DNA from 4 places in the Actinoallomurus acanthiterrae genome. Region 2 is predicted to be linked to each of the others. Evidence: riboswitches for the same ligand, from Rfam matches in the RefSeq annotation. Region 2 holds a riboswitch; each other region holds the start of a gene.
The links. Region 2 has a riboswitch for cyclic di-AMP ahead of ACYVF7_RS17860 (CHAP domain-containing protein). Riboswitches for the same ligand answer to the same signal wherever they lie in the genome.
Positions count from the first base shown of each region.

Region 1 (7,724 bases), 2.5 Mb from region 2:
GTTGGGCACCGGGAAGTCCTTGTCCTTGATGCCCGGACCGTGGAAGAAGCCCAAGCCCGACTGCGACGGGGCGGCCGGCGACACGAGCGTAGCCGTACGGGAGATGCGCATGGCGATTACCTTCGTCGCTGCTTTACTCGCGAGTAAAGATCCTTGACGAGAAGGTACGCATCTCGCACCATGCCGTAAAGGGCCCAATCGGCGGTCAGGACCGACCGTGCTGGGCCGGGGAGCCGCGTTCCGGGGTGTGGCAGGGTCCCCACGTGGCTGTCACGGCCGGTTGCGGGGCTGCCACACTGGGGTGCATGGCACGTGAGCACCAAGGCGGCAGTGAGCTGGGGCGCTTCTTGCGCGCACGCCGCGCCCGGGTCACGCCGTCTGAGGTCGGCCTGTCGGCGGGACCCGGCCTGCGCCGTACGCCCGGGCTGCGCCGCGAGGAGCTGGCGACCCTGGCCGGGGTCAGCATCGACTACTACACGCGGCTGGAGCGCGGCCGGGAGACCAACCCCAGTCCGTCCGTCGTCGATGGCCTCGCCGCCGCGCTGCTGCTGGACGAACCTGAACGCGAACACCTGCGCGACCTTGCCGCCTGCGCCGCGCGCGGTGCCGCGCCGGAGCGGTCGGCCACCGTCCTCGCCCGGACCGTGGATCCCGGCCTTGAGCTGATGCTGGAGAGCCTGCGCCCCCATCCCGCGCATATCGTCAGCCGCACCATGGACCTGCTGTCCGCCAATCCCGGCGGGCTGCGGTTGATGGCCGAGCTGGAGGACTGGCCGGAGAACCAGCGCAACATCGTGCGCTACGTCTTCCTCCACCCCACCGCCCGTGTCCTGTTCGACGACTGGGAGAACCAGATTCGCGGCTGCGTCGCCCGCCTGCGCGCTCTGGCCGGTATCGAACCGGACGCCCCCGACCTGACCGGCCTCGTCGACGAACTCCTCGCGAAGAGCCCCGACTTCGCCCGCCTGTGGGAGCGCTACGACGTCAAAGGCCACAGCCACGGCACCAAGACCTTCCATCACCCCGACGCCGGGACCTTCACCTTCGCCTACCACTCGCTCCAACTGGAGGACGGCTCCGGCCGGCGCCTGGTCGCCTACCACGCGGCACCCGGCACCCCCGAGTACGACGTGATGGTCGCGCTCGACCGGGAGCCGGCCGCGGCAAAGGCGACCACGCGGGAACCCCGGCATCGCTGACCTCACTTCCGGCCGAGCACGCCCGCCCCTGCGGAATGAGCACCGTAGGAGCCGTCGCCTTACGGTTTGACGAGGACCTTCAGCGCCTCACGGTCGGCCATGGCGCGATAGCCGTCCGGTACGCCGTCCAGACCCACGGTGCGGTCGAACACCCGACCCGGCTCGATGCGGCCCTCCAGGACGTCCGGCTTCGGTCATCGCCCACGGATTCCACTCATCCCGGCCGAAGCTCATGCATCCCAGGCCGATGCGGGAGACGCGCAACCCGGACTTTCCCAGCCTCGTGTACTGCATGCGTTCCTCATTCTTCGTGTCGGTGGCTTCCTCCGGCACGCTATTTCCGACCCACAGGGGTTAGGGAGGACGCCTCAGTGCCCCGGTAACGGGACCGCCGGAGGCCACGACGGTGGGGGCCGGACCCCCGGGTTGGAGGTGGATCGCAACCCTAACTCCGACACAATGTAGTAGAAATGCCACCGGAAGCGACAACCCCCTCCATCCCCACCCGAGGTAAGCAAGACATCCACGACGGCCAGCGGCCACCCGCCAGCCTGGATTGCTGCAGCACGCCAGGTCCTACTATCCTTTGTAGGAGATGCTCATCGATCACGTCGGTCCGAGACATCGACCACAAGGTCGCGTGCGCCGTGAACCCCGCCAGGTGCGGCGAAGGAGTCACTCGCCCGTCTGGGCCCTCTCCGGACGTGAACGGCCACTTTCCAGGCATGCACCGACCGGAGCCGGAGTGCCGTGCGGCGCGTGACAGTGACCTTCGACGTGTTCGACGGCGTCGGGCGCCCGACGTGGATCGAGGGCGAAGAGGGCCTCACGTGGCGCGTGGAAGCCGTCATCGATTACTGGCGGCATCCCGATCTCGGCAGGTACCGCTTCGTCCCGGGACATCGAGCCGAAGCGGAACGCTGGCGCCTGACCGTCGTCGGCCCGCTGCCAGCCCGTCCATCGCTCATCGGCGAGCAAGAGGTCGTCCTGCTCACGTTCGGCGAAGGCATGAGCTGGTATATGGATCTCAATCGATAGGTCACAATGGTGCGGGCTCAGGGATGGAGGCGGACAGGTGGCGATCGCAGGGCCGCTCGAGCGAGCGATCATGGAGGCGCTGTGGGATGCCCAGAAGCCGCTGCTCATCCGCGAGCTGATGGAGAAGGTGAACGCCGGATCCGCGAAGCGGTCGGCATACACGACGGTGCAGACCGTCGCTGACCGGCTCGTCCAGAAGGGCTTCCTCGCCCGCACGGCGGACCGCAACGCATGGCGGTACGCCCCGACGCGCAGCCGTGAGGATCACGTCGCGCAGGTGATGGCCGAGGCACTGGCGGAGACCACCGACCGCGGACCCGTCCTGGCCCGGTTCGCCGAGACCATCGACCCGCAGGACGCGCACCGGCTCCTGGTGGAACTCGCCCAGCGTTCGGCCCCCACGGAATCACGTCCGTGAACACCCTCGCCACGCTCGGCGCGGTCACCGTCGCCCTCGGCGCCAGCGCCGGCCCGCTGCTGAGCCGGAGCGCCTGGTGCCAGCGGATTCCCCGGATCGCCGCACTCGTATGGCTGGGAACCCTGGCGGGCACGCTCGCCGCGCTCATCGGCGTCATCGCGGTGGTGTCGACCGGCCGGCATGGCCTGGTGCACCGCGTCGCGGAACGGGTGGCCGACTGCTGGCACCATCACAACGGAGGCGGCGGTCCGGCCTCGTACGCCTTCAACGTCGCCCTTCTCCTCAGCGCGGTCGCCGCGACGTACGTGGCCGTCAAGCGGTACCGGCGCACCGTGACGCAGCGCCGTCGCCATCAGGAGGCACTGCAGTTCGTCGTGCGGTATCCGGGCGATATCGACGACGTCTGCGTTCTCGATCACCCGATACCGATCGCCTACTGTGTTCCGTCACGGAAGCGCCCGATCGTGCTGAGCAGCGGCGCTCTCGACCAACTGGAGGACACCCAGCTCCAGGCGGTCCTCGCCCACGAACGGGCACACCTGCGCTACCGCCATCACTTGTTCCTCACGGCCGTCGACGCGCTCGGGGCCGCGCTGTTCTGGCTGCCGACCTTCAGTGACGCCCGCCGTTGCCTGCCCATCCTGCTGGAGATGACCGCCGACGACGTCGCCGCCCGACGTTGGGGTCGCCACGTGGTGGCGGTCGCGCTGCGGAAGCTGGCCATCGCGCCGAACCCGATCGGCGGTCTGGCCGCTCACAGTGCCGGTGCGTCAGCCCTCGATCGACGGCTCGCCCGGCTCGAGACCTCGCCCGCCATCGCCGACAACGGCCTCACCCGGCGCCTGACGTGGATCACGGCGATGACCTCCGTCGCCCTGCCGACCGTGATCTCGGCGAGCTGGCTCGCCACGACGCCGTTCTTCTGCTGACCAGCCCAAGCGCCGCCACGTACGGCACGCGCGGCAGCCCTCTCGCCAGAGCCTAACTCCTACCTGACATAGGAGAGGTCCGGTCGGACATCTCCCCCGGCCTCCGATCCGCTCCATGACGGCGAGAAGTCCGCGCGGCAACGGCGGGATCGGAGGATGGTCGAGGCGGCAACCCCCGCACCGATGCGATCAGCGCCGCCGGCCTCGTCGGACTCACACCGACACCCGCCATCATGGCGTCCGGCACCGAGCCCCGCTCCCCGACGTACGCCGCATGCCGAGGTGTCACGCTTGGTCAGAGGACGCATCCGCTCGGTCCGACAGGTGGCAAAGCGCGCCAAAAATCTCCTACACTCCGTCAGAGATCGGCCGCCCCATGCTTCACACGAGGCACGGCCGACCGCCGAATCCCACGAGGGAACCGGGGACCCGAGATTTGAGGGGCGAATCCGGAGCGTACGACGCTCCGGTAGGGCTACTCCGGCCCGAGCCCGACAGCTAACCCGGTAGGCGGCCAAGGAGAGGAGCTCTCACGTGGCGTTCTATCGCCCGGTCACGAACGCGTACGCCGCAGGTCACCTGCGGCGGCCTCGATCGCTCAGGCTGTACGCGGCGGTCTCGCTCACGGTCACCGTGGCCCTCATGGCGGCCCCGGCCGAGGCCGCGCCCAAGCCGTCGGCCGCGGCGGCGAAGAAGGAGCTGGAGAAGCTCAACGGCCAGGTCGACAAGATCGTCGATCAGTACAACAAGGCCAAGACCGAGCTGGACGCCGCGAAGAAGAAGCTCAAGGCGCTCAACAGCCAGGCGAAGAGCGAGAGGCGCGTCTACGAACGACTGCACGCCCGGGTCGCGCAGATCGCCGCCGACGCGTACAAGACCGGCAGCCTCGATTCCACCACCGCCACCGTGCTCGCATCCAAGGACCCGGACGCGGCGCTGAACCAGATGTCGGCGTTCACTCAGCTGTCGAACAACCGCGGGCAAGAGCTCGCGGCGTTCCTGGCCTCCACGCAGCGTCTGCGCCGGGAACAGACGGAGGCCCAATCCGCCTACCAGACCGTCTCGCAGAAGGCGTCCGAGCTGAAGAAGCGCAGGGCCACCGTCGAGAAGGCCATCGCCAAGCAGAAGAGCCTCCTGCGCAAGGCCGGTGAATCCGCGAGCCCACCCGGCCCGGGAGCCGGTGGCACCTACAACGGGCCTGCCTCGGGGCCGGCGCGTAAGGCGGTGGAGTACGCCTACGCCCAGATCGGCAAGCCCTACATCTGGGGTGGCACCGGCCCGAAGGGTTACGACTGCTCCGGGCTGACGATGATGTCCTGGCGCGCCGCCGGTGTGAACCTCCCGCGGGTCGTGCCCGACCAGTACGCCGCGACTCGGCATGTCTCCAAGTCCGACCTGCAGGCCGGTGACCTGGTCTACTTCCTCGGCATGGGTCACGAGGGCATGTACGTCGGCGGCGGGAAGTTCATCCACGCGACGAAGACGGGTGACTTCATCAGGCTCGACAGCCTGTCGAATCCATACTGGGTAGCCCATTACGAGGGCGCCAGCCGCCCGTGACGGTTCTCACGCGGCGGTACCGCGAGTTGTCGGACCGCACCGGAAGCCCTCACGACCTGAATCGTTTGTGGCGCCGGGCCTCGTACGGTCCCCCTGGGTCACATGCCGGTGAGCATGTGGCGCATCTTGGCGATCTCGGCGGATTGGGAGCTGATGATGGAGGCCGCCAGGGCCTTGGCGTCCGGGTTGGAGCCTTGGGACTCTTCGGCCCTGGCCATGGTGACGGCGCCCTGGTGGTGTCTGATCATCATCTGCAGGAACATCCGGTCGAAGGGGCGGCCCGACAGCGTGCCGAGTCTCTTCATGTCCTGTTCGGACATCATCCCCTCGGCCATGTGCATGCCGCCCGGGGACGGCATCGGCGCTCCCCAGTCCCTGAGCCAGCCGGTCATCTTCCGGATCTCCGGGCCCTGAGCCTGCTTGATCTGCGCGGCCAGCGTCTTGACCTGCGGTGAGGAGGCTCTGGTGGCCGCTTGGTCGGCCATGACGATCGCCTGTTGATGGTGGGGGATCATCATCTGCGCGAACATCACGTCCTGGGCGTTGTGGCCCGCGGTCACCGATATGGAGTTAACGGCGACCGCGTGCCCCTCCGCCGCATGGCCGGTCATCGTCTGGTCCGTGTTCGCCGCGCCGCCCCCGCATGCCGCGAGCACGGCCGCGGCGACCATGGCGACGAGCGACGACAGTGCGCGCCTCATCTGTAGTGACCTTCCTGCTGATGGAGTAAGAGTCGTTCCGGGGCCCAGCGGGCATCCACTGTCTCCCTACCCGGTGGCGGCTTTGAGGTTGGTGGCGTCCAGGGCCGGACGGAGTTCCTGGGCGAGGGTGACGCCGTCGCCGGTGGCCCAGAAGTGCATGTAGAACAGGCGGGGTTGCTCGTCGAGGCTGTGGTTGTGGAGTTCGACGATCTCGATCCCGCCCTTGCGGAGCGCCTGGCCATTACCGCCGCCATCGCCCACACGTACGGCGCACCTACGGGGCCGTCAACCCTCCCGACGGCGGAGCCGACGTCTGGATCACCCTGCCCGCCGCGAACCACGGCCCCCGACCTTGACGTCGTGCGGCAGCCAATATGGCGAAGCATGGTGTCTGATTCGCTACATATCTGTCACCACTCGGGCATACCCGCGCCGATCGCGCGCTCCCCGGCGAGGTCAGTCGTGGGCCGGCAGATGACCGATCTGATGGTCGGCCACGCTCAGCGCCTCGTCGACCAGTCGCCGCAGATGCCCGTGGCCCAGGCTGTAGATCACACGGCGGCCCTCTTTGCGGGTCGTCACCAGCCCGGCGAGGCGTAGCCGGGCGAGATGCTGGCTGACCGAGGTACGCGACGCGGCACACGATTCGGCCAGCGTCGTCACGTCGGCTTCGCCTTCACCCAGACGCCGCAGCAGGGTCAGGCGGGTGCGGTCGGCGAGCAGTCCGAGCACCTCGACGGCCACCGTTATCCGCTTGCCATCATCTGGTTCCTGCGAGCCGTGCGCACCTGATAGATGCATGCGTGCGTTCATATGCACATAATGGAGGCGTCGCGACCCGAAGTCCAATCCCATCCCCCGCCCCGAGCCGCGAAAGGTGCAACCGCCCGTGAGCCAGCACACCGACACTCACGAACCCCACCGCCACGACCAGCACGACCACGCTCACGACGAGCACCACCACGGCCACGGCCACGGCCACGGCCACGGTGAGCGTCAGCACGCTCACGACGACCATGGCCATGACCACGATCACGGTGATGGCCGGTGGGCGCGGATCCGCCACCAGCTCGCGCACTTCGTCACTCCGCACAGCCACGAGGCCATGGACAAGGTCGACACGGCGATGGAGACCTCCCGCGAGGGCATGCGTACGCTGTGGCTGTCGCTGGGCATCCTCGGGCTTACCACGGTGATCCAGGCGACGGTCGTCGCACTGTCGGGATCTGTGGCTCTGCTCGGCGACACCATCCACAACGCGGCCGACGCGCTGACGGCGGTTCCGCTCGGCATCGCCTTCGTGCTCGGCCGAAGGGCGGCCAACCGCCGCTATACCTACGGCTACGGCCGCGCCGAGGACCTGGCCGGCATCGCCATCGTGGTGACCATCGCCGCTTCTTCGGCGCTGGCCGCCTATGAGGCCATCGACCGCCTGCTGAACCCGCGCGACATCGGTCACCTGTGGGCGGTGGCCATCGCCGCGTTGATCGGGTTCATCGGCAATGAGTGGGTCGCCCGGTATCGCATCCGCACCGGACGCCGCATCGGGTCGGCCGCGCTGATCGCCGACGGCCTGCACGCCCGGACCGACGGCTTCACCTCCCTCGCCGTCCTGCTGGGCGCCGGTGGCGCGGCCCTCGGCTGGAGTGCCGCCGACCCCATCGTGGGCCTGCTCATCACCGCCGCGATCCTGCTGGTGCTCAAGGACGCCGCCCGCGAGGTCTACCGGCGGCTGATGGACTCGGTGGACCCGGGCCTGGTGGAGTCCGCCGAGACCGCGCTGACGGACATCGACGGCGTGCGCGGCGTCGGGCAGGTGCGGATGCGCTGGATCGGCCACGCGCTGCGCGCCGAGGCCGACATCGTCGTCGATCCGCAC
Region 1 covers NZ_BAAHCO010000001.1:6,203,452-6,211,175, forward strand. The annotation lists gene ACYVF7_RS29460 (hypothetical protein) at 1-111, opposite strand, end outside; gene ACYVF7_RS29465 (helix-turn-helix transcriptional regulator) at 306-1,199, shown strand; gene ACYVF7_RS29470 (hypothetical protein) at 1,959-2,237, shown strand; gene ACYVF7_RS29475 (BlaI/MecI/CopY family transcriptional regulator) at 2,275-2,655, shown strand; gene ACYVF7_RS29480 (M56 family metallopeptidase) at 2,652-3,584, shown strand; cyclic di-AMP (ydaO/yuaA leader) riboswitch at 3,976-4,113, shown strand; gene ACYVF7_RS29485 (C40 family peptidase) at 4,119-5,144, shown strand; gene ACYVF7_RS29490 (DUF305 domain-containing protein) at 5,243-5,845, opposite strand; gene ACYVF7_RS29495 (DUF1259 domain-containing protein) at 5,912-6,106, opposite strand; gene ACYVF7_RS29500 (ArsR/SmtB family transcription factor) at 6,302-6,658, opposite strand; gene ACYVF7_RS29505 (cation diffusion facilitator family transporter) at 6,735-7,724, shown strand, end outside.
Region 1: linked by a shared signal. The riboswitch ahead of ACYVF7_RS29485 (C40 family peptidase) and the one ahead of ACYVF7_RS17860 (CHAP domain-containing protein) in region 2 are both predicted to bind cyclic di-AMP.

Region 2 (7,724 bases):
GTGCCCGGCCTGTGTGAGACCGAGGCTGAACGGCTGCTGCGTTTGCAGCGCCGGTTGGCGCGCGCAAAGCCCGGCTCGAACCGCCGCGCGGGGATCAAGACCGCGATCGCCCGGATCAAAGCCCGCCAGACCGACCGGCGCAAGGACTGGGCCGAAAAGACCTCCACCCGCCTCGCCGCCGATTTCGACCTGATCCGGGTCGAGGACCTGAAGATCAAGAACATGGTGCGGTCCGCGCGCGGCGCCATCGCCGCGCCGGGCAGCAACGTGCGGGCCAAGGCCGGGCTCAACCGCTCCATCCACGCGGCCGGGTGGGGTCTTTTGGTGAGGCGCTTGGAGCAGAAGGCGCCGGGTCGGGTGGAAAAGGTCGACCCCGCGTACACGTCCCAGATCTGTCATGCCTGTGGGCACTGCGCTGCGGAGAACCGTGAGAGCCAAACGGTCTTTCGCTGTCGCGCCTGCGGGCATACCGATCACGCGGATGTGAACGCGGCCAAGAACATCAGAGACATCGCCGTCGGACGGACGGTGACAGCGCGGGGAGCCCTCCAGCCACTGGGCGGGGCCGTGAACCGCGAACCTCAACCTGCTCTCACCTCCGGGTAGGGACCGGGTTGGAATCCCCCGCCATCAGGCGGGGGAGGACGTCAACGGGCTGCTCCTTGTTTTCGCGCGAAGGGATCCTTGCGGGTTCGGGACGGCCGACATGGCTGGGGCATGGTCGGTTTCCTCGGCTCTGAGCGCGTGGACGCCGGCCGGTGAAGGTGGTCGCGGCTCGCCTGATAGCGGGGGTCTGTAGGCGGGATATAGAAAACGATTGCTGTCGAATGTAGGGACCAGTCACGGATAAGGCAAGAGGGGTGGGGCGGCTTGTTGTCGAGGCTTCCGTCAGGTCGTACCATGATTTAGAAAACGTTTTCTATCGTGTACGGAGGGCTCATGGCCGGCCGAAGCATCCTCGTGTACACCCGGACGACGGCCTACCGGCACGACTCCATCCCCGCGGGCGTCGCGGCCTTCCGCGAGCTGGGCGCGCGACACCGCTTCTCCGTGCACGCAACCGAGGACCCCGCGGCGTTCACCACGGAGCAGCCATCCTGGGACGCGGTCGTCTTCCTCTCCACGAGCGGAGACGTCCTGGAACCGGCGGGACGAGAGGTACTGCGGACGTACGTCGCCGAGGGCGGCGGATTCCTGGGAGTCCATTCGGCCACCTGCACCGAGTACGACTGGCCCGAATACGGCACGCTCCTCGGCGCCCGCTTCGACGGGCATCCGGAGATGCAACCGGGCCTGGTGAGGGTCCTCGACCGGACGCACCCGGCAACCGCCCACCTGCCGGAACGTTGGCACCGCACCGACGAGTGGTACGACTTCCGCGACGGGCCCGCACAGGTGCGAGTGCTGGCGACGATCGACGAGCACACCTACCGCGGCGGTCGCATGGGACCACACCACCCGCTCGTCTGGTGCCGTGAGTACGGCGCCGGCCGTAGCTTCTACACGGCGCTGGGCCACGCCGCGGAAGCCTTCGCGGAGCCGGACTTCCGCGAGCACCTGCTCGGCGCATTGCGCTGGGCCGCCGGCTGGACCACCGACGGGCCCGACGACCGCCCTGCCGTGGCCGACGCCGAGGCGCCGGGTTGAGCGGGGGCTCAGCCGGTGAAACCCGGGTTCGACAACGTCACCGACGTCCGGCTCGCGGTCACCCCGCCTGATCCGAGCACGAACTGATTCCCAGGCTTCAGCCGATCTTGGGGCGTGCTCGTTCGATGATGGCGCCGAAGTCGGTACCGGGCGGCAGTGTGCCGTAGCAGTGTCCCCAATCTCCGCCGAGGCGGGAGGCGCAGAAGGCGTCGGCGACCGCCGGGTGGCCGTGCCGGACCAGCAGGGAGCCCTGCAGCACCAGGGCGAGGCGCTCGACGACCCGCCGGGCGCGCGGCTCGATCGTCGCCACGTCGGTGAGCGAGTCCTTGACCTCGGCGGTGGCGGCGTCCAGCCGCGCGTCGGCGCCCGAGGCGAGGTCGATCTCGGTGAAGAACGCCTCCACCGTCTCCGGCTCCTTGACCATCGCCCGCAGCACGTCGAGGGCGGCGACGTTCCCGGACCCCTCCCAGATCGAGTTGAGGGGCGACTCGCGGAACAGCCGCGGCATGCCGGAGTCCTCGACGTAGCCGTTGCCGCCGAGGCACTCGAGCGCCTCCGCGGCGTGGGCGGGCCAGCGCTTGCAGACCCAGTACTTGCCGACGGCGAGGCCGAGCCGCTTGAACGCGGTCTCGCCGCGGTCGGTGGCCCCGGCCAGGCGGAGCATGAGGACGGTCGCGGCCTCCGACTCGACCGCCAGGTCCGTGAGGACGTTGCGCATCAGCGGCTGGTCGATGAGGTACCGGCCGAACACCTGACGGTGCGCGGCGTGGTGGGTCGCCTGGGCGAGGCCTTCGCGCATTCCGGCGGCCGCGCTGATGACGCAGTCGAGCCGGGTCATGTTGACCATCTCGATGATCGTGCGGACGCCGCGCCCCTCGTCGCCGACGCGCCAGGCGACCGCGTCCTCGTACTCCACCTCGGCGGACGCGTTCGACCGGTTTCCCAGTTTGTCCTTGAGCCGCTGCAGGCGAAGGCCGTTGCGCGTGCCGTCGGGCAGCACCCGGGGCAGCAGGAAACAGGTGAGGCCCTCCGGGGCCTGCGCGAGGACGAGGAACACGTCGCACATCGGCGCGCTGGTGAACCACTTGTGGCCGGTCAGCAGGTACGTGCCGTCGGGCCGGGGTACGGCACGCGTCGTGTTGGCCCTTACGTCGGAGCCGCCCTGCTTCTCCGTCATCGACATTCCGGCGAGGATGCCCTGCTTCTCCAGCGGTGGACGCAGGCCGAAGTCGTACGTGCCGGACGTCAGCAGCGGTTCGTACTGCCGGGCCAGCTCGGACGCGTGGCGCAGCGCCGGTACGGCGGCGTAGGTCATCGAGATGGGACAGCCGTGCCCGGCGTCCACCCGCCAGACGTAGAACTTCGCGGCGCGGGCGACGTGCGCACCGGAGCGTTCGGTCCACGCCCGGGCGTGCAGGCCGTGGCCCACCGCGACGCGCATGAGGTCATGCCAGGCGGGGTGGAACTCGACCTCGTCGACGCGATGGCCGTACCGGTCGTGGGTGCGCAGCACCGGCGGGTGCTCGTTGGCGAGGCGGCCCCACTCGCGCGCCTGCTCCGTGCCCCCCAGCCGGCCGAGCTCGTGGACGGCCTCGGCCGCCCAGCCGCCGCCTTCGCGGAAGAGCCCGTCCAGGAGGGCGGGGTCGTCGGCCACGTCATGGCCGACGAGCGGGGGGACCTGGTTGAAGACCTCATGTGTCGTCATCGACCGCTCCGATGCTGCGCTGGGCGAAGGTGATGAGATGAGCCATCAAGCCGGCCTGCGCGTCCGCCTCGCCGGGAGGATGCGCCTGCGCGTCCGTGCGGCCGGCGGCACGCGGCCGTACGTCCGCGTCGCCGACCGGATATGGCTCGGTGGAACTGCCGGCGCCGACCGCGAGGGGGCCGACGAGGGCCTCGCCGATGGCCCCGACGAGCGCCGCGGCGCTGACCTCGACGTTCTGCTCGGGGAGCTCGCCGGCGGCGATGCCGCGTCCGATGAGCCCGGCGAGGACGGCGGCGTACGCCCGGCGGAAGACCAGGCGCTCGGCGTCGACGGCGGGATCCACCGGCTCGGCGAGGAGCGCGTACGCGATCCGCGGGGCCCGCAGGGCTCGGCCCGCGAACGTCTCGATCACCGCCGCGATGCCCTCCGCCGCCGAGCCCTCCAGCGACGCGGCGCGCGCGAAGGCGTCGACCTCGCGCTGGGAGGCCACCCGGAAGACCTCCGCGACCAGGTCGGCCTTTGCCGGGAAGTGCCGGTAGACGCTGCCGGTCGCGACCCCCGCTCGCCGGGCGACGGCCGCGATCGAGCAGCCGGCGTAGCCGTGCTCGGCGACGACCGCCAGCGCGGCGGCGCGGATGCGGTCCCGGGAGGCGCTGAGCCGGGCCTCGACACGGGGCGTACGGCGGTACGGCACGTAAGAATTGAACCGTAGTTCATTCCTTCAGGGCAAGGGCGGCCGTCGAGAAAGACCGTCGGCGAGGATCGAGCCGCCGGAAGGGACAGGGCCGTCGGGAACGACAGAAAGGCGCGGGATCTCCTCAAGTGAGGGGATCCCGCGCCGTTCGGACCGGCAGGCGAGGGGGGGAGCGGGTGACGCCGTGCCGGTGTCGAGGGGGGTGGGTTACGCCTTGCCGGTGGCCGTGTCGTAACCGGTGCCCGAGTGGCGGTACACGCCGCCCTTGCCCAGTTCCAGGACCTGGAACTTGATCGTGACCGAGTTCGACGCGGTGCCGGAGAGGTCCTGCATCATCTTCTCCGACAGGTCGATGAGCGCCGGCGGGTTGTGCTGCGCGACCGCCCACTCGGCCGGGCCGAAGTCCTCAACGACGCCGATCGCGCTCTTGCCGTTGTAGGTGATCTTCACCTTGGTGCCGAGCGGCCAGTACGGGCTGGCGAGCGTGTGGTACGACATCGGCTTGCCGGAGGCCGTCGACGGGTCCCAGAAGGACGTGGCGGTCGAGACGCCGCCGGGCAGGGCCGCCTTCTTGGCGTCCTTCTTGATGTCCTTCTTGACGCTTACGAACAGCCGGTCCTTGTTCTCCGCGGTGACGCGCTTCTCGGTCTGCGGCGCCTGCTTGGACGCCTGCGCGGTGGAGGGCGCGGCGGCGCTCTGTGCCGAAGATGCCGACTCCGGAGCGGATCCGTAGGCGAGGGCGGTGGTCACGCCGGCGCTGGCCAGGGTGACTCCGGCGGCCGCGGTGGCGATGGCCTTCGTCGAGAACCTGATCATGGGATTCCTTTCGGGGGGCATGGGGGAACTGCGGGATGGGGGAATCCCGGGGCGATGACAGGGGGGATGCGTGGGACCGCCCGGGAAGGGGAGGTCGGCGCGGGCCACGTCGCTCGGCGGCGACGCGGCACGCGCCGACACGGGCGATTACTGGGCGTACTCCGGATAGCCGTAACCCACGACAGAGGAGGTGTTCCGGGTCCGGACCTTCACGGCGTTGTCCGTGTTGCCCTCGACGGTCTGGATGGTGCCGTCGTGGTTGTCCTTGATGACCAGGCCGACGTGGTCGATGGCGTCGACACCGCTGCCGTTCCAGGAGAAGAAGACGACGGCTCCGGGCTTGGGAACGTTGCCCCAGCGGCCCTGAGAGATGAACCACTTGGCGTGGGTCGGGGTGAACGCGTCGCCGCCGATCCCCTTGACGCCGGCTTGGGAGCCGGCCCACGAGACGAACATGTCGCACCAGTTGGCGTTGGCGTAGTCGCCGATGGACCCGCCGTCGCGCGCGACGCCTGCCTTGGCGAACGGCGAGGACATGAACCACTGGTTGAACTTGGTGCCGCCGGCCGCGTTCTCGGTGGTGCCGACCTGGGAGACGGCGAGCTTGAGGACGTCCGTGGCCGAGGGCAGCTTCTTCTGCACCTGCTTCGGTGCGGCGAGGGCGCGCAGCTGGGTGTGCGGGTCGTCGCGCAGGGCAGCGGCTTCGAGCGCCTTACCCGTACTGGGATTGGGTATCTGGGCGACGTGGTGCGCCCCGCTGGGAAGCTGCGCGGACAGCGCCGGCCCTGCGGAGGCCACGGTGAACGCGGCCGCGCCGGCGGCGGCGGTGCCGGCGATGACGCCGGCGAGGGTCTTGCGATCAAAGGTGAAGCGGGGTTTGGCGTGTCGAGGGGACACGGGGGGTACTCCTTCGGCTTCCATGCCGCTTACCGGGTTAGCTGACGGGTTCGGGCGTGGAAGCTGCCCTACGGCACAGGGGATGTGCCGATTCACCCCGGGACTTCTGGTGGGTCCCCGGCTCCGCTAGGTGCGGATTCAGCGGGTCGCCCGCTCACGCGGGCGGCTCGAACAAAGAGACACGTCTGCCGTCATCGGCTAGGGGTAGCGGTGACGGCCGGTATTCAGATCAGGGCGGACTCGCGGACAAGGTTCTGCTCCTTACTTCCAGTACGCCTACCGGGTTAGCTGACGGGTTCGGGCGTGGAAGTCGCCCTACGGCACAGGGGATGTGCCGATTCACCCCGGGACTTCTGGTGGGTCCCCGGCTCCGTGATCTTCACGGACTCGACGTTGCCGCTCTCGCTGCGAATGGATCTACGGGTGCTTCGCGGGAGTGGCGCGATTTGGGATATGAACCGTCTCGGCTCTGTACGGAGGCCCTCGCACGCGTCTTCGCGCCGCGCCATCTGCGCTGGTGGGCCGGCCGGGCCGGCGGATGTTCGGGCGGCGCATGGGGGGCGTCGCCGGACGTAGAGGAACATATCAGACAAATACCGACGTGCCAAATATGGCCACCGGACATTACTCACGTGATCGACGCCACAAAGATCGCCATAAAGATCGATCTGCGCGCCTTATGATCCACTTTACGTTTCCGGTCGAAACAATCTTGAACGACCGCAAAACAACGTGGAATCGCCAGATATCGCAACAGTCGGGTGCCGAAGGGTATTCCGCGCCCCGTCACGATGGGTGACCGCAGGCTCGTCGGGAGGCTCGCCGCACGCGCGGAGCGCCCGGAATCGACAGCAGGCGCGCCGGAGACACCGGAGCGCCGGGAAGGCGTCAGCAGGCGCGCCGGAGGCGCCGCAGCGCTGGGAAGGCATCAGCAGGCTCGCCGTACGTGCCGGAATCGGCAGCAGGCTCGCCGTAAGCGCCGGAGCGCCGGGAAGGCGTCAGCCCGCCGCCGCGACGCGATCGCCACGCGTCAGGATCTCGTGATAGCGCTGCGACGTGATCTCCGCCACCTCCGGCGCGGCGCCCAGCACGGGCGAGACCGCCACCGCCCCGGCCTCCAGGGACTCCTCACGGACCTTGTCCGCGAAGTAGCCCGGGGCCAGGAAGTAGGACGCCACCGCGACTCGCGGCGCGCCCGCGTCGTACAGCATGCGTACGGCCTCGGCAGGGGTGGGACGGGCCGCGGAGGCGTACGCGGGGACGACGGAGTGCCAGCCGCGCCAGGACCGCGCCATCCGGCCGATCGTCGCGTTCGCCGCCGGATCGCTGGAACCGGCGGCGGCGAGCACCAGAGCGGTGTCCGGGTCGGGGCGGACGCCGACGTCGGCGAGCCGTCGCTCCAGGGCCTTCGTCATCAGCGGATGCGGGCCCAGCGTCGCCCCGTAGTGCAGGGTCAGCCGCGGATGGGCGCTATGGGCGTCGCGAAGCGCCCCCGGGATGTCGGTCTTGCTGTGGTACGCCGCGGTGAGCAGCAGAGGGAGCACGACGGCCTCGTCGGCCCCCTCTCCGACGAGACCACCGAGCGCCTGCCCCGGGGCCGGGGGAGCGTGGTCGAGATACGAGGTCACGACCCGCACCCCCGATGAACGGCGAACAAGATCGAGAAGTTCCTCGATCGTCGCCGCCGCACGCGGATCCCGGCTCCCGTGGGCGACCGCGACCAGGGGGATCGCGGAGGTGCTCAGAGGTTGATGCCGCATTCGGTCTTTCCGGTGCCGGCCCAGCGTCCGCTGCGCGGGTCCTCGCCCGGCGCGACCTGCTTGGTGCAGGGCTCGCAGCCGATCGACGGGTACCCGTCGTACTGCAGCGGGTTCACCAGGATGCCGTGCTCCTCGATGTAGTCGTGGAGCTGGGCCTGGGTCCAGCGGGCGAGGGGGTTGACCTTGACCTTCCCGCGCGCGGCGT
Region 2 covers NZ_BAAHCO010000001.1:3,667,948-3,675,671, forward strand. The annotation lists gene ACYVF7_RS17835 (RNA-guided endonuclease InsQ/TnpB family protein) at 1-606, shown strand, start outside; gene ACYVF7_RS17840 (ThuA domain-containing protein) at 940-1,647, shown strand; gene ACYVF7_RS17845 (acyl-CoA dehydrogenase family protein) at 1,745-3,352, opposite strand; gene ACYVF7_RS17850 (TetR/AcrR family transcriptional regulator) at 3,339-4,046, opposite strand; gene ACYVF7_RS17855 (RlpA-like double-psi beta-barrel domain-containing protein) at 4,254-4,862, opposite strand; gene ACYVF7_RS17860 (CHAP domain-containing protein) at 5,010-5,759, opposite strand; cyclic di-AMP (ydaO/yuaA leader) riboswitch at 5,772-5,913, opposite strand; cyclic di-AMP (ydaO/yuaA leader) riboswitch at 6,019-6,162, opposite strand; gene ACYVF7_RS17865 (sirohydrochlorin chelatase) at 6,758-7,519, opposite strand; gene ACYVF7_RS17870 (phosphoadenylyl-sulfate reductase) at 7,501-7,724, opposite strand, start outside.

Region 3 (7,724 bases), 5.6 Mb from region 2:
ATGCCGTCGCCGTCGCCCTCGACGACCCCGATCCCTGGCACGGTTTCATCGGCTACCTCGAGACCGCCTGTGCGATGCAGGCCGCCGACTACGGCTTCGCCGACGTGCTGACCATGACCTTCCCCACCGCCAAGGCCCTGGAACGGCGCCGCAACGAGGCGTACGAGGCGATGGTGGAGCTCATCGACCGCGCCAAGGCCACAGGCCGCCTACGCGAGGACTTCGACCCCTCGGATCTGGTACTGCTGCACATGGCCAACGCCGGGGTCGTGAACGCCACCGGGGACGCCGCTCCCGACGCCTGGCGACGCGTCGTCGCCCTGTTGATCCAGTCCTTCGAGGCTCCCGCCCGCGGCCCCCTGCCCGCCTCGCCCGAGCACGACGCCCTCTACAAGGCCATGCTCCGCGCCGGCCCGGCGGGCATCACCGCACCGGAGCCGGGCAAGAGCAGCTGACCCCAGGCCGAGACCGCCACGCCCCGCTGCGGTACGACGGCTCAGTCCGCGTCGGGCAGGCCGAGCGCGAAAGCGGCCTCCAGGTCGTGCTGGGAGTACGTGCGGAAGGCGATGTGGGTCTCGGTGTGCGTCACGCCGGAGACCTTGTTGAGGGCGCCGGGGATGACGTCCGCGATCTGCTCGTACTGGCGCACGCGCACGAGCGCGACCAGGTCGAACTCGCCCGTCACGGAGTAGACCTCGCTCACGCCGTCGAGCCCGGCGATGGTCTCGGCGACCTCCGGGATGCGCGAGACGTCGGCCTTGATGAGCACGATGGCGGTGATCACGGAATGCCTCCTGCGGTGGTTACGCGCGGCGTGGGGTCGCCCGAGGCAAGACTAGTAGAGGCCCTCCGACGCCCGTTCGCGGGCGCGCGTCGTGTATCGGCGCATCACTGCCAGCTCAGGGCGGCCGACTTGCGGGCGACGGTGCCGCGCCGCACGAGCAGGCCGACGATCATCCCGGCGACGAAGCCGTAGATGTGCGCGACGTACGCGGTCTGGCTCTGGCTGTCGCCGAGGCTGAGCCACTGGAACACGAAGAACTGGGCGAGCAGCGCCCACGAGGGCAGCCGGAACGGGAAGATCGACAGGATCAGCGCGATCGTCCGCGACCGTGGGTAGAGCACCAGGTGCGAGCCGAGCACCCCGGCGATGGCGCCGGACGCCCCGACGAGCGGGGTGCTCGAGTCGGGGTAGGTGATCGCGAAGCCGTACGCCGCGATGTAGCCGACGAGGAGATAGAAGACCAGGAACCGGAGCCGTCCGAGCCGGTCCTCGGTCGCCGCGCCGAAGATGAACAGGTAGACCATGTTGCCGAGGATGTGGGCGACGCCGCCGTGCAGGAACATCGACGACAGCGCCGAGAGCCACGGCCGCTTGTGGTACGGCTTCGGGTGGCAGGCGGCGGCGACCTCCTCCGGCACAGGGTTCTGCCGGTCGGAGAGCAGCTCGTTCGGGACCGCGCCGTGCTTCAGCAGGAACGTCACCTGTGCGCACCTGCGCTGCTCCGCGCTCTCGTCGTGGTGCCCGATCGAGGCGATCGGCGAGAGCAGGAAGACGACCACGTTGGCGGCGATCAGGAAGTAGGTGACCAGGGGCGCGCGCCGCGTCGGCTGGTTGTCGTACAGCGGCAGCGCCACACCTGCTCCTATCGCATCGGCCGACCGGCGCGGTCAACCTTACGGGAATCGGGGCCCTGAACGGCATTCTCGATCCACCGGCGGACGCTCTCGGCGCCGTGGGGCGGGCAGGTCCACGTGCCGTCGACCTCGACCAGGCGCACGCCCGGTGCGTCCAGCCAGCGCAGGACGCATTCCATCTCCTCGGCGGAGGCCCGCGGGGTGGCCCCGATGCCGGGACGGACGGTCTCGGCGGTGGCGACGAGCGCCTCGACGTAGGGGACGGGGTGGGCGTTCGGCGGGACGGTGCCGGCGGCCGCGAGCCGGCCGTGGCGGACGACGTGCAGCTCCCAGCCGCCGTCGAAGGCCGGGCGGGCCGCGACCAGCTGCGCGAGCCCGGCCAGGGCCGACAGGCGCTGGCAGCGGGCGGCGCCGCGGACGAAGGCGGCGAGCCGGTCGCGCTGGACGGCGGCCTCCTCGTAGCGCAGCTCCGCGGAGAGCCGGTCGATGCGGGCCCGCGCGGCGGCGACGACCGGCCGGACGTCGCCCTCCAGGATCGTGCGGGCGTGGGACGCGTGCCGGGCGTACTCCTCCGGCTGCTGGCGGCCCTCGCAGGGCGCCCCGCAGCGTCCGAGCTCGGCGAGCGCGCAGGTGGCGGCGCGGCCGCTCTCGATGAGCCGCAGGGTGAGCCGCTGGGTGCACTGGCGGAGGGGGACGGCGTCGTGCACGGCGGCACGCGCCTCCTCGGCCGTCCGGACGCTGCCGAACGGGCCGAGGTAGACGGCGCCGTCGTCGCGCACCTCCCGGACGATCGACAGCCGGGAGAACGTCTCGGCGGTGAGCTTCAGCCAGACCGCCCGCTCCGGGTGACGCGACCGCCGGTTGTAGCGCGGCTTGTGCGCCGCGATGAGCCGCAGCTCGCGGACCTCCGCCTCGAGCGGGCTGGCGCACACGATGGTCCGGACCCGCTCGGCGATCCCGATCATCTCGCGGACGTGGCGGCGGGTCTCCGACGCGGTGAAGTACGAGGTGACGCGGCTGCGCAGCCGGCCGCTCTTGCCGACATACAGCACCTCGCCGCGGGCGTCCTCGAAGAGGTAGACGCCGGGCGCGGCGGGCACGTCGGCGGCCAGGTGGCGCTTGCGGCGCTGCTCCGGCGTCGGCGCGCGGGTGAACCCGGTCAGCTCCTCCAGGGTGTCGACGCCGAACGCGCCGGCGCGCTCCAGCAGCCCGTGCAGGACGTCGACCGTGGCCCGCGCGTCGGTGAGCGCGCGGTGGCAGGGCTCGACGGCGGTCCGGAAGAAACGGGAGAGGGTGGCGAGCTTGCAGTTGGGGACCTCGTCGCGGGTCAGGAGACGGCGTGCGAGGTCGGCGGTGTCCACGATCGCCGGCGTCGGCCAGGGACGCTCCTGCGCGGCGCAGGCGGCCTTCAGGAAGCCGATGTCGAACGGCGCGTTGTGCGCGACCAGCACGGCGCCCCTGGCGAACTCCAGGAACGAGGGCAGGACCTCGCCGATCGGGGGAGCGGCCACCACCATCTGCTGCGTGATGCCGGTGATCACCGAGATGAACGGGGGGATCGGCATCCCCGGATCCACCAGCGTGGCGAACTCGCCGACGATCTCGCCGCCGCACACCTTGACCGCGCCGATCTCGGTGATCGCGTCCGCCTTGGCCGAGCCCCCGGTGGTCTCGAGGTCGACGACGACGAAGGTGACGCCGGCCAACGGGGTGCCGAGGTCATCGAGGGTGCCCTGCACGGCAGGGCCGACGGAGGCCATGGCGGCACCGTACGCGCGTCGACCGACAAACCCTGTGACGGACCGGTGCCGGATACTGCGGGGTATTCGTCAAGGGGATTGCGGACCGAAGGTCGCCAGGGCGTCTACGCTGGGCAGCGACGGCGACACGGAGCCCGGTGCACGCGTCCCGCACCAGCCCCATCCGCGCGACTCGTGAGGAGTAGATCATCGACACCGGCCCGGGCGAACACCTCGATCAGCCGCTCCCCGAAGCGGTCCGGCAGCGCGTCGTCGAGGCCGCGGCCGACGTGATCGGCGCGCTCCGGCCCGACGAGATCCCCCCACCGCTCCGGCGCGTCGCCCGCTTCGAGCCGCGCCGCCGCGCCCGGCTCGCCGCCACCCTCATCGCCACCCAGCTCGAGGACGACGCCACCTTCCGTGAGCGCGTCGCCGACGTCGTACGGGAGAGCGAGCCCGTGCTGGGCGAGGCGATCCTGGCGGGGACGGTGCCCCCGGCCGCCGACCCCGTTACCGTCGCCGCCCTCGCCTACCTGCTCCGCCCGGCCGGCTGGACCGAGCGGGTGGACACCGCGCGCCGCGACCTCGAGCAGTCGGCGGCGGCGGCCGAGGAGGCGAAGGTCATCCGGCAGGTGGCCGAGCTCCGCGAGCAGATCGCCGCCGCGAAGGCCACCCGCTCCGAGGAGGCCGACCGGCTCCGCGCGGAGCTGCGCGAGCTCCGCGGCGAGAACACCGAGCTCCGCAAACGCCTGCACGAGGCACGGGGCAAGGCCAAGCGCGAGCACGCGCGCGCGGAGGACCTCGACCGCCGCCTCGGCGAGGAGCGCACCGCCGCGTCCGTCGCGGCGGCCACCGCCGAGGCCGAGCTGCGCCGGCTGCGCAGCCGCCTGTCCCACGCCGAGTCCGCCGCGGAGAGCTCCCGGCGTGCCGCCCGGGAGGGCCGCAGCGTCGACGAGGCCCGGCTGCGGGTCCTCCTGGACGCCCTCACCGACGCCGCCAAGGGCCTCCGCGACGAGATCGCGCTGCCGCCCGGCATCACCCGGCCCGCCGACAGCGTCGGGGGCATCACGCCGAGCCGCCCCGGGCACCGCACGCTGCCCGGACGCGCCCTCGCCGACAGCGACCCCGCACTCCTCGACCAGTTGCTCACCCTCCCGCAGGTCCACCTCATCGTCGACGGATACAACGTCACCAAGACCGGCTACGGCGACCTGCCACTGGCCGACCAGCGGACCCGCCTGGTGTCGGGCCTGGGTGTGCTGCACGCCCAGACCAAGGCGGAGGTGACATGCGTGTTCGACGGCGCGGAGCTGAACGCCCCGGTCGCGGTCCAGGCGCCCCGCGGCGTGCGCGTGCTGTTCAGCGCGCCGGGCCAGACCGCCGACGAGCTCATCGCCCAGCTCGTACGCGCGGAGCCCAGCGGGCGCGCCGTCGTGGTCATCTCCTCCGACCAGGAGGTCTGCGACTCGGCCCGGCGGGCCGACGCCCGGCCCGCCCCCTCATCCCTCCTCCTGCGCCGCCTCGGCCGCACCTGAGCCTCTTCGGCCGCGCGGGTGGCCTTCGCCGTGCCGGAGGCGCGCCAGAGGGCGCTGCCCGGCCGCCCACTCCGCTCGCCGCGTCGTCCTCGCTCCGGATTTGTCAGTGGGGCCTCTTAACGTCTCGTCATGACGAAGACACGAGGAGGAATTCGTGCTCATCGACTGCGAGAAGTGTGAGGTACGCAACGTCGCCTGCAACGATTGCGTTGTTTCCGCCATGCCGCTGATCCCGGCGTCGGGCCTGGAGATCGGGCCACTGGAGCGTCGGGCGCTGGGAGTTCTCGCCGCCGAGGGGCTCGTCTCGCCCCTGCGGATGACGATCATCGTCGACCGCGCATCGTGACGATTCGCGCGCGCAGTGTTGTGTGAATGACATGAATTGCTGGAATTCCAGGAGAAGCGGTTGTTACCAGCGTGAGACTTGACTAGTCTCACGCGCTGAGCCGGTCGCTGGTTCGTCGCCCCCCAGGCGACGGCGTCGGCTACCGCCGAGTCGTCACGTTCGGTGAGGTCGCCCGGGATTCGGGCGCCGGCCTCTCACCGACACGACGAGCCGGGGAACCAGGTTTCCGGGGTGAATCGGAGCATCACACGCTCCGTAGGGCGCCTTCCACGCCCGAATCCGTCAGCTAACCCGGTAGGCGGTCAGTGGGAGAGGGGCGTGCCGCAATCGTGGCAACACAGCGCAGTGCCGACGGCTCAGCCGTCGGATGGTCGGTGGGCGGCGGCATCGGCGGTCGCGTCCTGGCCACCCTGTGTATCGCCGCTTCGGCGGCCCTGGTTCTGCCCGCCGGTACGGCGGAGGCGAAACCGAAGCAGACGCTGAGCCAGGCGAAGGCCAAGCTGACCAAGCTGAACTCACAGGCCGACCAGCAGGACAACGTCTACAACAAGGCCAAGTCCCAGTGGGAGGCGGCCGACAAGCGTCTCAAGGCACTGAACGCCTCGGTCAAGCAGCAGCGGCAGTCCTGGGCGGACCTGCGGGTCCGCGTCGCGCAGATGGCCGCGTCGGCGTACAAGAACGGCGGGAACGACGCGGACATCCCGACCCTGGTGTCGGCCAAGGACCCGCAGTCCGTGCTCGACCAGATGTCGGCGTTCGCGCAGGTGTCGAAGAACCGCTCCACGGAGCTCACCCAGTTCCTGAACGCCGCGCAGTTGCTGCAGCGGCAGGAGTCGCAGGCCAAGCAGGCCGCCACCGACCTGGCGCAGAAGAAGAACGCCGCGCTCACCCAGAAGAAGAACATCGAGAAGACGATCGGGCAGCAGAAGGCCCTGATCAAGAAGCTGGGCCCCGCTGCCGACACCGGCGGCGGCGGTGACGACAGCGGTCCGATGCCGAGCAACTGCGGCGGCGGCTACACGGGATCGGCGACCGGCAAGGCGCGCACCGTGCTGGTGTGGGCCTACAGCAAGTGCGGTGTCCCGTACCTCTACGGCGGCAACGGCCCGCGCTACGACTGCTCCGGCTTCACGATGAAGGCCTACGCGGAGGCCGGGGTGAGCATCCCGCGCGTCGTGCCCGACCAGTACAACGCGACCCAGCGGGTCTCGCGGGCCAACCTGTCGCCCGGCGACCTGGTCTTCTTCGACAACCTCGGGCACGTCGGCATCTACGTCGGCGGCGGCAAGTTCATCCACTCGCCGCACACGGGGTCGTACGTCAAGATCGACAGCCTGAGCAACCCCTGGTACAGCTCGCACTACGTCGGCGCGGGCGCGCTCTAAGGACACGATTGCCATGGCCAAGGAGCGTACGATCATGTCCAGAACCGCGCGCTGGTCGGTGACGACCGCCGGGTTCATCGCCGTCGCCGGGCTGTCCCTGCCCGCCGTTCCGGCGCACGCCGACCCCGCCTCCTCGCTGAGCGCGGCGAAGAAGCAGCTGGCGAAGCTCAACGACCAGGTCGACCAGTTGGGCAACCAGTACAACAAGACGAAGTCGGACTACAAGGCCGCCCAGGGCCGGGTCAACGCCCTCTCCAAGTCGGTGCAGGCCGAGCGTAAGACGTTCCAGGCGCTGCGGCTGCGGGTCGCCCAGCTGGCCGTCGACGCCTACAAGACCGGGGACAACGGCTCGATCCCCCAGCTGCTCGGCTCGAAGGACCCGGACGCCGTGCTCTCGCAGATGTCGGCGTTCACGCAGATCGCGCACAACCGCTCGGCGGAGTTCCAGCAGTACCTCGCCTCCGCCCAGCGGCTGGAGCGGGAGCAGGCGCTGCGCGTGCAGGCGGCCCAGCAGCTCAAGGCGAAGAAGACCCAGCTCGAGCAGCAGAAGTCGCAGGCCGACGCGGCCGTCAAGAAGCAGCTGAGGCTGATCGACAAGCTCGGCGGGAACATCGACCCCGGCAGCTCCAAGGAGAACTGCTCGATCCTCGCCACGGGCAAGGCGGAGATCGTGCTGAAGTTCGCCTGTGCCCAGCTCGGTAAGTCGTACGTCTTCGGCGGGGCGGGCCCGAACGTCTGGGACTGCTCCGGGATCACGATGGTGGCGTTCGCCAAGGTCGGCATCAAGCTCAACCACTGGGTGCCGGACCAGTACGACGCCAGCCGGCGGGTGTCCAAGGCGGACCTGCAGCCCGGCGACCTGGTCTTCTTCCACGACCTCGGGCACATGGGGATCTACATCGGCAAGGGCAAGTTCCTCCACGCCCCGCACACCGGCGACGTCGTGAAGATCTCCAACCTGAGCGACGCCTGGTACTCCTCCACCTGGGTGGGCGGCGGCCGGCTGCTCTGAGGACCGCCGGGCAACTGAACAGCGGACGAGGGCGGGCCGGGCGGAGACTCCCGGGACACGGAGAGCATC
Region 3 covers NZ_BAAHCO010000001.1:9,228,703-9,236,426, reverse strand. The annotation lists gene ACYVF7_RS43510 (TetR/AcrR family transcriptional regulator) at 1-455, shown strand, start outside; gene ACYVF7_RS43505 (Lrp/AsnC family transcriptional regulator) at 497-784, opposite strand; gene ACYVF7_RS43500 (rhomboid family intramembrane serine protease) at 889-1,638, opposite strand; gene ACYVF7_RS43495 (DEDD exonuclease domain-containing protein) at 1,647-3,398, opposite strand; gene ACYVF7_RS43490 (NYN domain-containing protein) at 3,668-4,912, shown strand; gene ACYVF7_RS43485 (hypothetical protein) at 5,067-5,258, shown strand; cyclic di-AMP (ydaO/yuaA leader) riboswitch at 5,444-5,575, shown strand; gene ACYVF7_RS43480 (C40 family peptidase) at 5,588-6,643, shown strand; gene ACYVF7_RS43475 (C40 family peptidase) at 6,678-7,655, shown strand.
Region 3: linked by a shared signal. The riboswitch ahead of ACYVF7_RS43480 (C40 family peptidase) and the one ahead of ACYVF7_RS17860 (CHAP domain-containing protein) in region 2 are both predicted to bind cyclic di-AMP.

Region 4 (7,724 bases), 1.6 Mb from region 2:
CCGCGCCGATCAACCCGCCGACCTGCTTTTCCGCATGCGACGCGAGGAGAGCCCGCCATCGCGGGCGGCGGAACGATAATCTGGTTCGCGGAACCTGGTTCGCCGATGACGAAAGCACGGACGGGCAATGATCCAGTCAGTGCAACGCGCCGCTCAGATCCTGCGCGAGCTCGCGGCCACCGGCCCCAGGCTGGGCGTGACGGAGCTCGCGGAGCGGATCGGGGTCGCCAAGCCGACCGCCCATGCGCTGCTCCGCACGCTGGAGACCGAAGGGCTGGTCGTGCAGGACCCCGAGTCCAGCAAGTACGCCCTGGGTCCCGGGCTGGTGCGGCTGGGCAACGCCTATCTCGACGGTCACGAGCTGCGCACCCGGTCCATGGTCTGGGCCGACGCGCTGGCGACGCGGGTGAACGAGGCGATCTGGGTCGGGGTGCTGACCGGCGATCATGTGCTGGTGGTCCATCACGTCTTCCGGCCCGAGGGAGCGGTCCAGATCCTGGAGGTCGGCGCCACGATCCCCTGGAACACCTGCGCGCTGGGCAAGGCGATCGTGGCGTTCGGGCCCGAGGCCACGGAGACGGAGCTGCTCGGCGGTGAGCTGGGCGTGCTGACCGGCGCGAGTGTGAGCGACCCCGAGGTGCTCGCGGAGCAGTTGGCGGGCGCGCGGAGCGTCGGGTACACGATCGAGGATCAGGAGTCCGCCCTGGGCGACGCCGGCGTCGCGGCACCGGTGTTCGCCCGCTCCGGCGATGTCGCGGGCGCCATCGGCGTGGTGGGTCCGGTCGAGCGGCTGTTGTCCGAGTCCCGGCAGGAGGAGATCGCGGTGGCGGTGCGGGAGACCGGGCGCAATCTCTCGCGGGAGCTCGGAGCCACCCGCGGCCGTACCCGGCGTGCCGGCTGACCGGAGAACGCCTTTGCCGTACGGGCCTGCCTGAACGGCGTTCGTCAATGATGAATCGCCTTCCGGCTTTCCGGTGGACGGCCGGTGCGGTCAGCCGATGCCGTATTGCGCGGCCCACACGGCGGCGACCTGGGTTCGGGAGGTGAAACCCATCTTGTTCATGATGCGCCCGACATGGCCTTCGGCGGTGCGCGGGGCGATGACGAGGGCGCTGGCGATGTCCTTGTTGCTGAAGCCCCGCGCGACGAGCTCCGCGATCTCGCGTTCCCGGCGGGTGAGGGCGGCGGCGACGCCCGTTTCAGCCCGGCCCGCCGTTTTGGACGCGGTGGGCTCTTCGTCCCGGGCTCGGGCGATCGCCTGCTCGAGCGTGAGCCGTGCGCCGCGCGCGTGGGCCACGGCGAAGGCGTCCTGGCCGAGTGTTCGCTTGAGGCCGGTCTCGCAGTCGGTGTGCGCACGCGCCACCGGTCCGAGTGCGGGCAGCCACGCCCCGGCCGACCGCCAGAGGGAGTCTGCGGCGCCCAGCAGTTCGGCCGCGTATTCGTGCTGATCCTGATCGGCAGCGATCCAGCTCAGCGCTTCGACGCAGTACGCGAGGCCCAGGCTCTCCGAGGGGACACGCGGCGGACGCAGGGCCTGGCGGATCACGCCGGTCGCGGCCCGGGCGTCACCGCGTCGCCACAGGTCCACACCGGTGATCCACTGTGCTTCCCGGCGGGACCATCGGGCACCGGCCGACTCGCACATCTCCTCGGATTCCCGGCACAGGTCGGTGGCTCGGGCGTCGCCCATGAAGACGGCGGCCGTGGCCAGGTGCAGCAGCGCGGTCCACGCCCGCCCGTGGTCTCCCGCGGCGCGATAGTAGGCCAGCGCCCGGCGCAGGAGCGCGCAGGCGCGTGGGAAGTCCTCCTTCAGCACCGCCGCCAGACCGGTCAGGTGGACCACCCCGGCCAGCTGCGCCTGGTCGTCGAGCCGCTCGGCGAGGTCGCGGCACTCTTCCAGCAGCGGCGCCGCCGCCGGGAGGTCGCCGCGCCGCAGGCACAGCCAGGCGTCGGCCCACAACGTCCTGGCCCGTGCGGTACTGGGAGAAGGGTCTGCGGCGAGGGCCCGCTGCAGCAGGCGGTGGCCGTCGCCCAGCGAGGAGAACGACAGCGGATGGCTCCCCAACGCGGCGGCCATCTCCAGGGCGGTCCGCTCCTCGCCCGGCTCGTCCAGACAGGACTCCAGCGCGGCGACCCACTCGGCCTCTTCGCCGGCCATCCGATCGAGCCATTCGACCTGATGAGGGCCGAACCACTCGGCTCCGGCCTGCTCGGCGAGGTCCCGGTACCACTCGCGGTGCCGCCGCCGTACGGCCTGCTCCTCACCCGACTCGACCAGCCGGTCCTGCCCGTACCGGCGCAGTGCCGTCAGCAGCCGGTACCGCGTCCGGGAGCCGTCGGGCTCCCTGCCGAGGATCGACTTCTCCACCAGGCCGGCCGCCGCCTCCAGGACGGCGTCGGCGAGGATGCCGTCGTCACATACCTGTTCCGCCGTCTCCAGATCGCACGCGCCGGAGAAGACCGATAGCCGGGCCCACAGCGTCCGTTCCTCGGCCGAGCACAGGTCGTAGCTCCAGTCGATCAGCCCGCGCAACGACTTCTGGCGCGGACTCACGACCGGAGAGTCGCAGCGGAGGAGCCGGAAGAACTGGTCCAGCCGATCGACGATCTGCTCCACCGACAGGATCCGCAGCCGCAGCGCCGCGAACTCGATCGCGAGCGGGAGGCCGTCCAGCCGATGACAAAGCCTCGTCACCGCCGCGGCATTCTCGTCGCAGACGGCGAACTCCGGCACGACGGCCGACGCCCGCTCACCGAACAGGCGCACCGCCGCGTACCGCAGCACCGTGTCCGCCGACGCCGCATCGCTCTCCGGCACGGGAAGCGACGGCACTTCCAGGACGTGCTCCCCGTTGGCGCGGAGAAGTTGCCGGCTGGTCGCCAGGATCCGCACGTCGGTCGTCTGGCACAGGAGGTCCCCCACCAGGACCGCACACTCGTCGATCAGGTGCTCGCAGTTGTCCAGCACGAGCAGCATCCGTTTTCCGGCGAGACGCCGCGCCAACCCGGCCGGGTCCTCGACGTTCCGGAGGCCGAGTGTCTCCGCGACCATCCGTACGGGTGACTTCGGCGTCTCCGACGCGACCAGGTCGACCAGCCACACCCCGTCGGGGAACGCCCGCCGGGCGTCGGTCGCGGCGCTCAACGCCAAGCGGGTCTTGCCCACGCCGCCGACGCCGGTCAGCGTCACCAGACGGCCGGCGCCCAGGAGCCGCTTCACCTCCGCGAGTTCGCGCTCGCGGCCGATGAAACTCGTCATCTCCGTCGGCAGGTTCCCCACCGGCCGGCACGTTGCGGCTGTTCCCATTTCCTCTCCACGTCAGCAGATCACCCGATCTCCTCTGGCCGGAAAGGGCATATCCCTGATCGCCATCGATGAAATGGCCGCCGGCCTGCCGCCTGTCGTCGTTGCCGGGAGCAGGAGATCATCCGCTGCCGATCTTCCGCAGCGGCTCGACCGCCCCACCGGACATCGGGGGTGAGGGACGATCGGCAAGTTGTTATGAACATCAATCTAGAACTCTGAATTCGGTTCAGCAATAGCGAACGGCCCGCGGATTCCATCCGCGCTCAGCATGCGAGACAGACGCCGGGCCGCAACTCCCCTGCGCTCTTACGGGACCGTCGTCGGCCGAGATGTCGGGACGGCGGTCGGACTTCGGGGTCTGCGAACTCGGTTCAGCATCCATGAACCGGCTTCTGATCACAGGGTCGACGAGCGTCCCTGGGCTGCCGCTTCCGCGGTCACCTTCTTCGGTGCCGCCCGGCCATCCGGTTGCCGTGACCCTTAGCCTGGTCGGTAACGATGTCACCAGACTCACCGCCTTGGACAGCGAAATGGACATCGAGACGACCTTGGCGTGGGTGCAGGGGATCACCGCGGCGATATACCGCGATGCCGACTATCTCACCCGGCTGGACGCGGCCATCGGCGACGCCGATCATGGCGTCAACATGCAGCGCGGCTTCTCCGTCGTGCAAAGCACGCTCAATGGCAAAGAATTCGGCACGATAGGGGAAATTCTCACTAAAACCGGTACCGCGTTGGCGTCGAGCGTCGGCGGTGCGGCGGGCCCCCTGTACGGGATGGCGTTCCGCGCCATCGGCAGGCAACTCACCGAACCGAGCGTGACCGCCGAACAATTGCTCGAAGCGCTGCGGGCGGGCCTGGAAGCGGTGCAGAAACTGGGTGCCGCCCGCCCCGGGGACAAGACCATGATCGATGCCTTCGGTCCGGCGGTGGAAGCGTTCGAGAAGGCCGTGCGCGGCGGAGCCGCCCTCGGCGCGTCCGCCTCCGCCGCCGCGGACGCCGCGGAAGCGGGCATGCGCGCCACCATCCCCATGATCGCCCGCAAGGGCCGCGCCTCCTACCTCGGGCCCCGCAGCCAAGGCCACCAGGACCCCGGCGCCACCTCGACCGCACTCATCTTCCGCGCGCTCGCCGAAGCGGTGGCGCCCTGACGCGTGACTTACGCTGTTGTACGAGCCGCTCGCACGAGCGAGCGCCCGCTGAGTCCGCACCTCGCGGAGCCGGGGACCCACCAAGTCATCGGGGTGAATCGGCACATCGTGCCGTAGGGCAGCTTCCACGCCCGAACCCGTCAGCTAACCCGGTAAGCGGCATGGAAGCCGAAGGAGCACCCCTGTGTCCGCTCGACATCCCCCTCCGTCCGGGCTGAAGCGCGCGGCGCTCAAGGCCGCGATCGCCGGTATCACCATCGTCGGCGCCGCCGTGGCCACCGAGCTGTCCGTGAGTGCGGCCCCGTACTCCCGTATCCCCGCCTCCGCGGCGGCCGACCACAACCCGGTCCCGGACCTGGACACCGTGCTCAGGCACATGATCGTGCTGAAGGGTCACCTCCAGACGGCGTCCGCCACCGACGTGCTGAAGGTCGCGCTCTCGCAGGTCGGCACGACGGCGGACGCCGCCGGGGGCACGAAGTTCAACCAGTGGTTCATGTCCACCCCGGCCGCCCAGACGGGCGCCCAGCGGTACGGCGGGAAGATCAGCGACTACGCCGACGCCAGTTGGTGCGACATGTTCGTCTCCTGGGTCGGCGCGCGGGCCGGCGCGCCGGGCATCGGAGTCGACGCGTTCACGCACACCCACGCCCAGTGGTTCCAGCAACGGGGCCGGTGGGGCGCCGCCCCGAGACCCGGCGCCGTCGTCTTCTTCTCCTTCTCGGGCGACAAGACCGTCGACGGCATCGAACACGTCGGTCTCGTGGTCAAGGACGATCACGACGGGACGATCGAGACCGTCGAGGGCAACACCGACGAGGCCGTCAAGATTCGCGTCCGCCCCGTCTCCGAGGTCGTCGGGTACGGCTACCCGGACTACCTCCGGTGACCCCGTCCCGGTAGTCGGCGCGTACTCCGGGTAAGCCCCACCTCATTACCTGGTGGAGGCCGAGCGATGGGAGGACCGGAGTGCGGTGGTGGCGCCGGGCCGACGAGCGCCTGCTGCGGATGGTGACATCCGCCGGCGGCGGAGTCCTGGACGAGGTCATGCCGCGGGCCTCGCGGGCCGCGGATCAACTGCTGATCTGGTGGCTGATCGCGGCGCTGCTGGCGGCCGGTGGCGACCGGCGGTCGCGGCGGGCCGCGGGACGGGCGGTCGCGGCGATGACGGTGGCCGGAGTGGCCGCCAACGTGGCGCGCATGTGGGTCTTCGACCGGCGCCGCCCGCCGGCCTCGTCGCACCGGCGGCCGGGGCGGGTTCCCGACAGTCCCGGTTTCCCTTCGGGGCACAGCGCGGCCGCGGCGGCGTTCGGCACCACGCTGATGTGCGAGGCGCCATGGCGCGTGGGTGTTCCGGTCGCGTGCCTGGCGGCGGTGGTCGCGTACTCGCGGCTCTACACCGGCGCGCACTATCCCGGCGACGTGGCCGCCGGCGCCGCGGCGGGCGCCGCGATCGCGCTCGGGATGCGCGTTATCCGCGACACGATGGCCGAACGCCCTCTGCGGACGACCGGCTGTGGTGAGAATGGGCCATGAGCAGGATCGCGTACGGTGTAGCGCTCATCGTCCTCACCGCCGCCGCGGCATGCGGCTCCGGCGACGAGTCGAGAGCGGACGCCCGTTCACCGTCGCCGAGCCGCATCGCCGGGAGCGCCTCGGCGCCGGCGCGTACGGCCGTGTCCTGGCCGACGTACCACGGGTCGAACGACCGCTCCGGGTACGCCGCCGGCTTCCCCGCACCACGTACGCTCGCGGACGCCTGGACCGCGCGGCTCGACGGCGCGGTGTACGGGCAGCCGGTCGTCGTCGGCGGCACCGCGTACGTCGGCACGGAGAACGACACCGTCTACGCGCTCGACCTGGCGACGGGGCGGCAGGTCTGGAAGCGGCACCTGGGCACGCCCGTGCGGCAGTCGACGCTGCCCTGCGGGAACATCGACCCGCTCGGGATCACGGGGACGCCGGCGTACGACGCCACGACGCGCACCGTGTTCGTCGCGACCGAGACCACCGGCGCGCAGCACACCCTGGTGGCGCTGAACGCCGCCGACGGCGGCGTGCGGTTCACGCGCGGCCTCGACGTCGCGGCCGGCCGCGACCGTACGGCGGAACAGCAGCGCGGCGCCCTCGCGGTCGCCGGCGGCCGGGTGTACGTGCCGTTCGGCGGCCTCGCCGGCGACTGCGGGAACTACCTCGGCTACGTCGCCGCGTCCCGGACCGACGGCCACGGCCCGGTCGCCTCGTACGCCGTTCCGACCAGCCGGATGGGCGGCATCTGGGCGCCGTCCGGCCCGGCCATCGGCGCGTCCGGCGACGTCTATGTCGCCGTGGGGAACGGCGCGAGCGTCGGCGGGGCCTACGACGGCAGCGACTCGGTGCTGCGGCTGTCCCCCGACCTGTCCCGCCGCCTGTCGTACTTCGCGCCGAAGAACTGGGGCTCGGAGAACAGCGAGGACCAGGATCTCGGCTCGACGGGCCCCCTTCTGCTCCCGGGCGGGCGGGTGCTCATCGCCGGCAAGACGGGCGACATCTACCTGCTCGACGCGCGCGACCTCGGGGGGATCGGCGGCCAGCGCGCCTCCCTGCCCGGCTGCGTCGCCTTCGGCGGGATGGCCCGGTCCGGCTTCTCCGCGTTCCTGCCCTGTGAGAACGGCCTGCAGCGCGTCGATGTCTCCTCCGGTGGCGACCTGCGCCGGGTCTGGACCGCGCGAGCCGCCATCAAGGGATCGCCGGTCGTCGGCGGCGGCGCGGTGTGGACCCTCGACACCGAAGCGGGCGTGCTGCACGCCCTGTCCCAGTCCGACGGGAGCTCCATCGCCTCCCGGCGCGTCGGCACGGTGACCCGCTTCGCCTCCCCGACCCTCGCCGGGTCGCTCGTCCTCGTCCCCACGACGCAGGGGGTCACCGCCATCGGCGTCCGCTGACACGGGCCGACGGCCAAACGGCGTGCTCTGGTGCAGGGCGACTCCGGGGTCCGCTGGCCCAGGCCCGACGGACCGACCCCGCCCACTCACGCAAGCCGACGGGCCGACGGGCCGACGAAGTGCGCCGGCACCGGCCGACGGCGTCCACCAACGCGGGTCGATCGCCCCCAAGGTCCGCTGACGCGGGCCCGACGGGGTGCGCCGGCACCGGCCGAGACGTGCACCAACGCGGGTCGATCGCCCCCAAGGTCCGCTGACGCGGGCCCGACGGGGTGCGCCGGCACCGGCCGAGACGTGCACCAACGCGGGTCGACTCGCCCTCAAGGTCCGCTGACGCGG
Region 4 covers NZ_BAAHCO010000001.1:2,038,740-2,046,463, reverse strand. The annotation lists gene ACYVF7_RS10110 (IclR family transcriptional regulator) at 140-901, shown strand; gene ACYVF7_RS10105 (ATP-binding protein) at 992-3,259, opposite strand; gene dhaL (dihydroxyacetone kinase subunit DhaL) at 3,826-4,461, shown strand; cyclic di-AMP (ydaO/yuaA leader) riboswitch at 4,498-4,634, shown strand; gene ACYVF7_RS10095 (CHAP domain-containing protein) at 4,646-5,350, shown strand; gene ACYVF7_RS10090 (phosphatase PAP2 family protein) at 5,431-5,997, shown strand; gene ACYVF7_RS10085 (outer membrane protein assembly factor BamB family protein) at 5,994-7,385, shown strand.
Region 4: linked by a shared signal. The riboswitch ahead of ACYVF7_RS10095 (CHAP domain-containing protein) and the one ahead of ACYVF7_RS17860 (CHAP domain-containing protein) in region 2 are both predicted to bind cyclic di-AMP.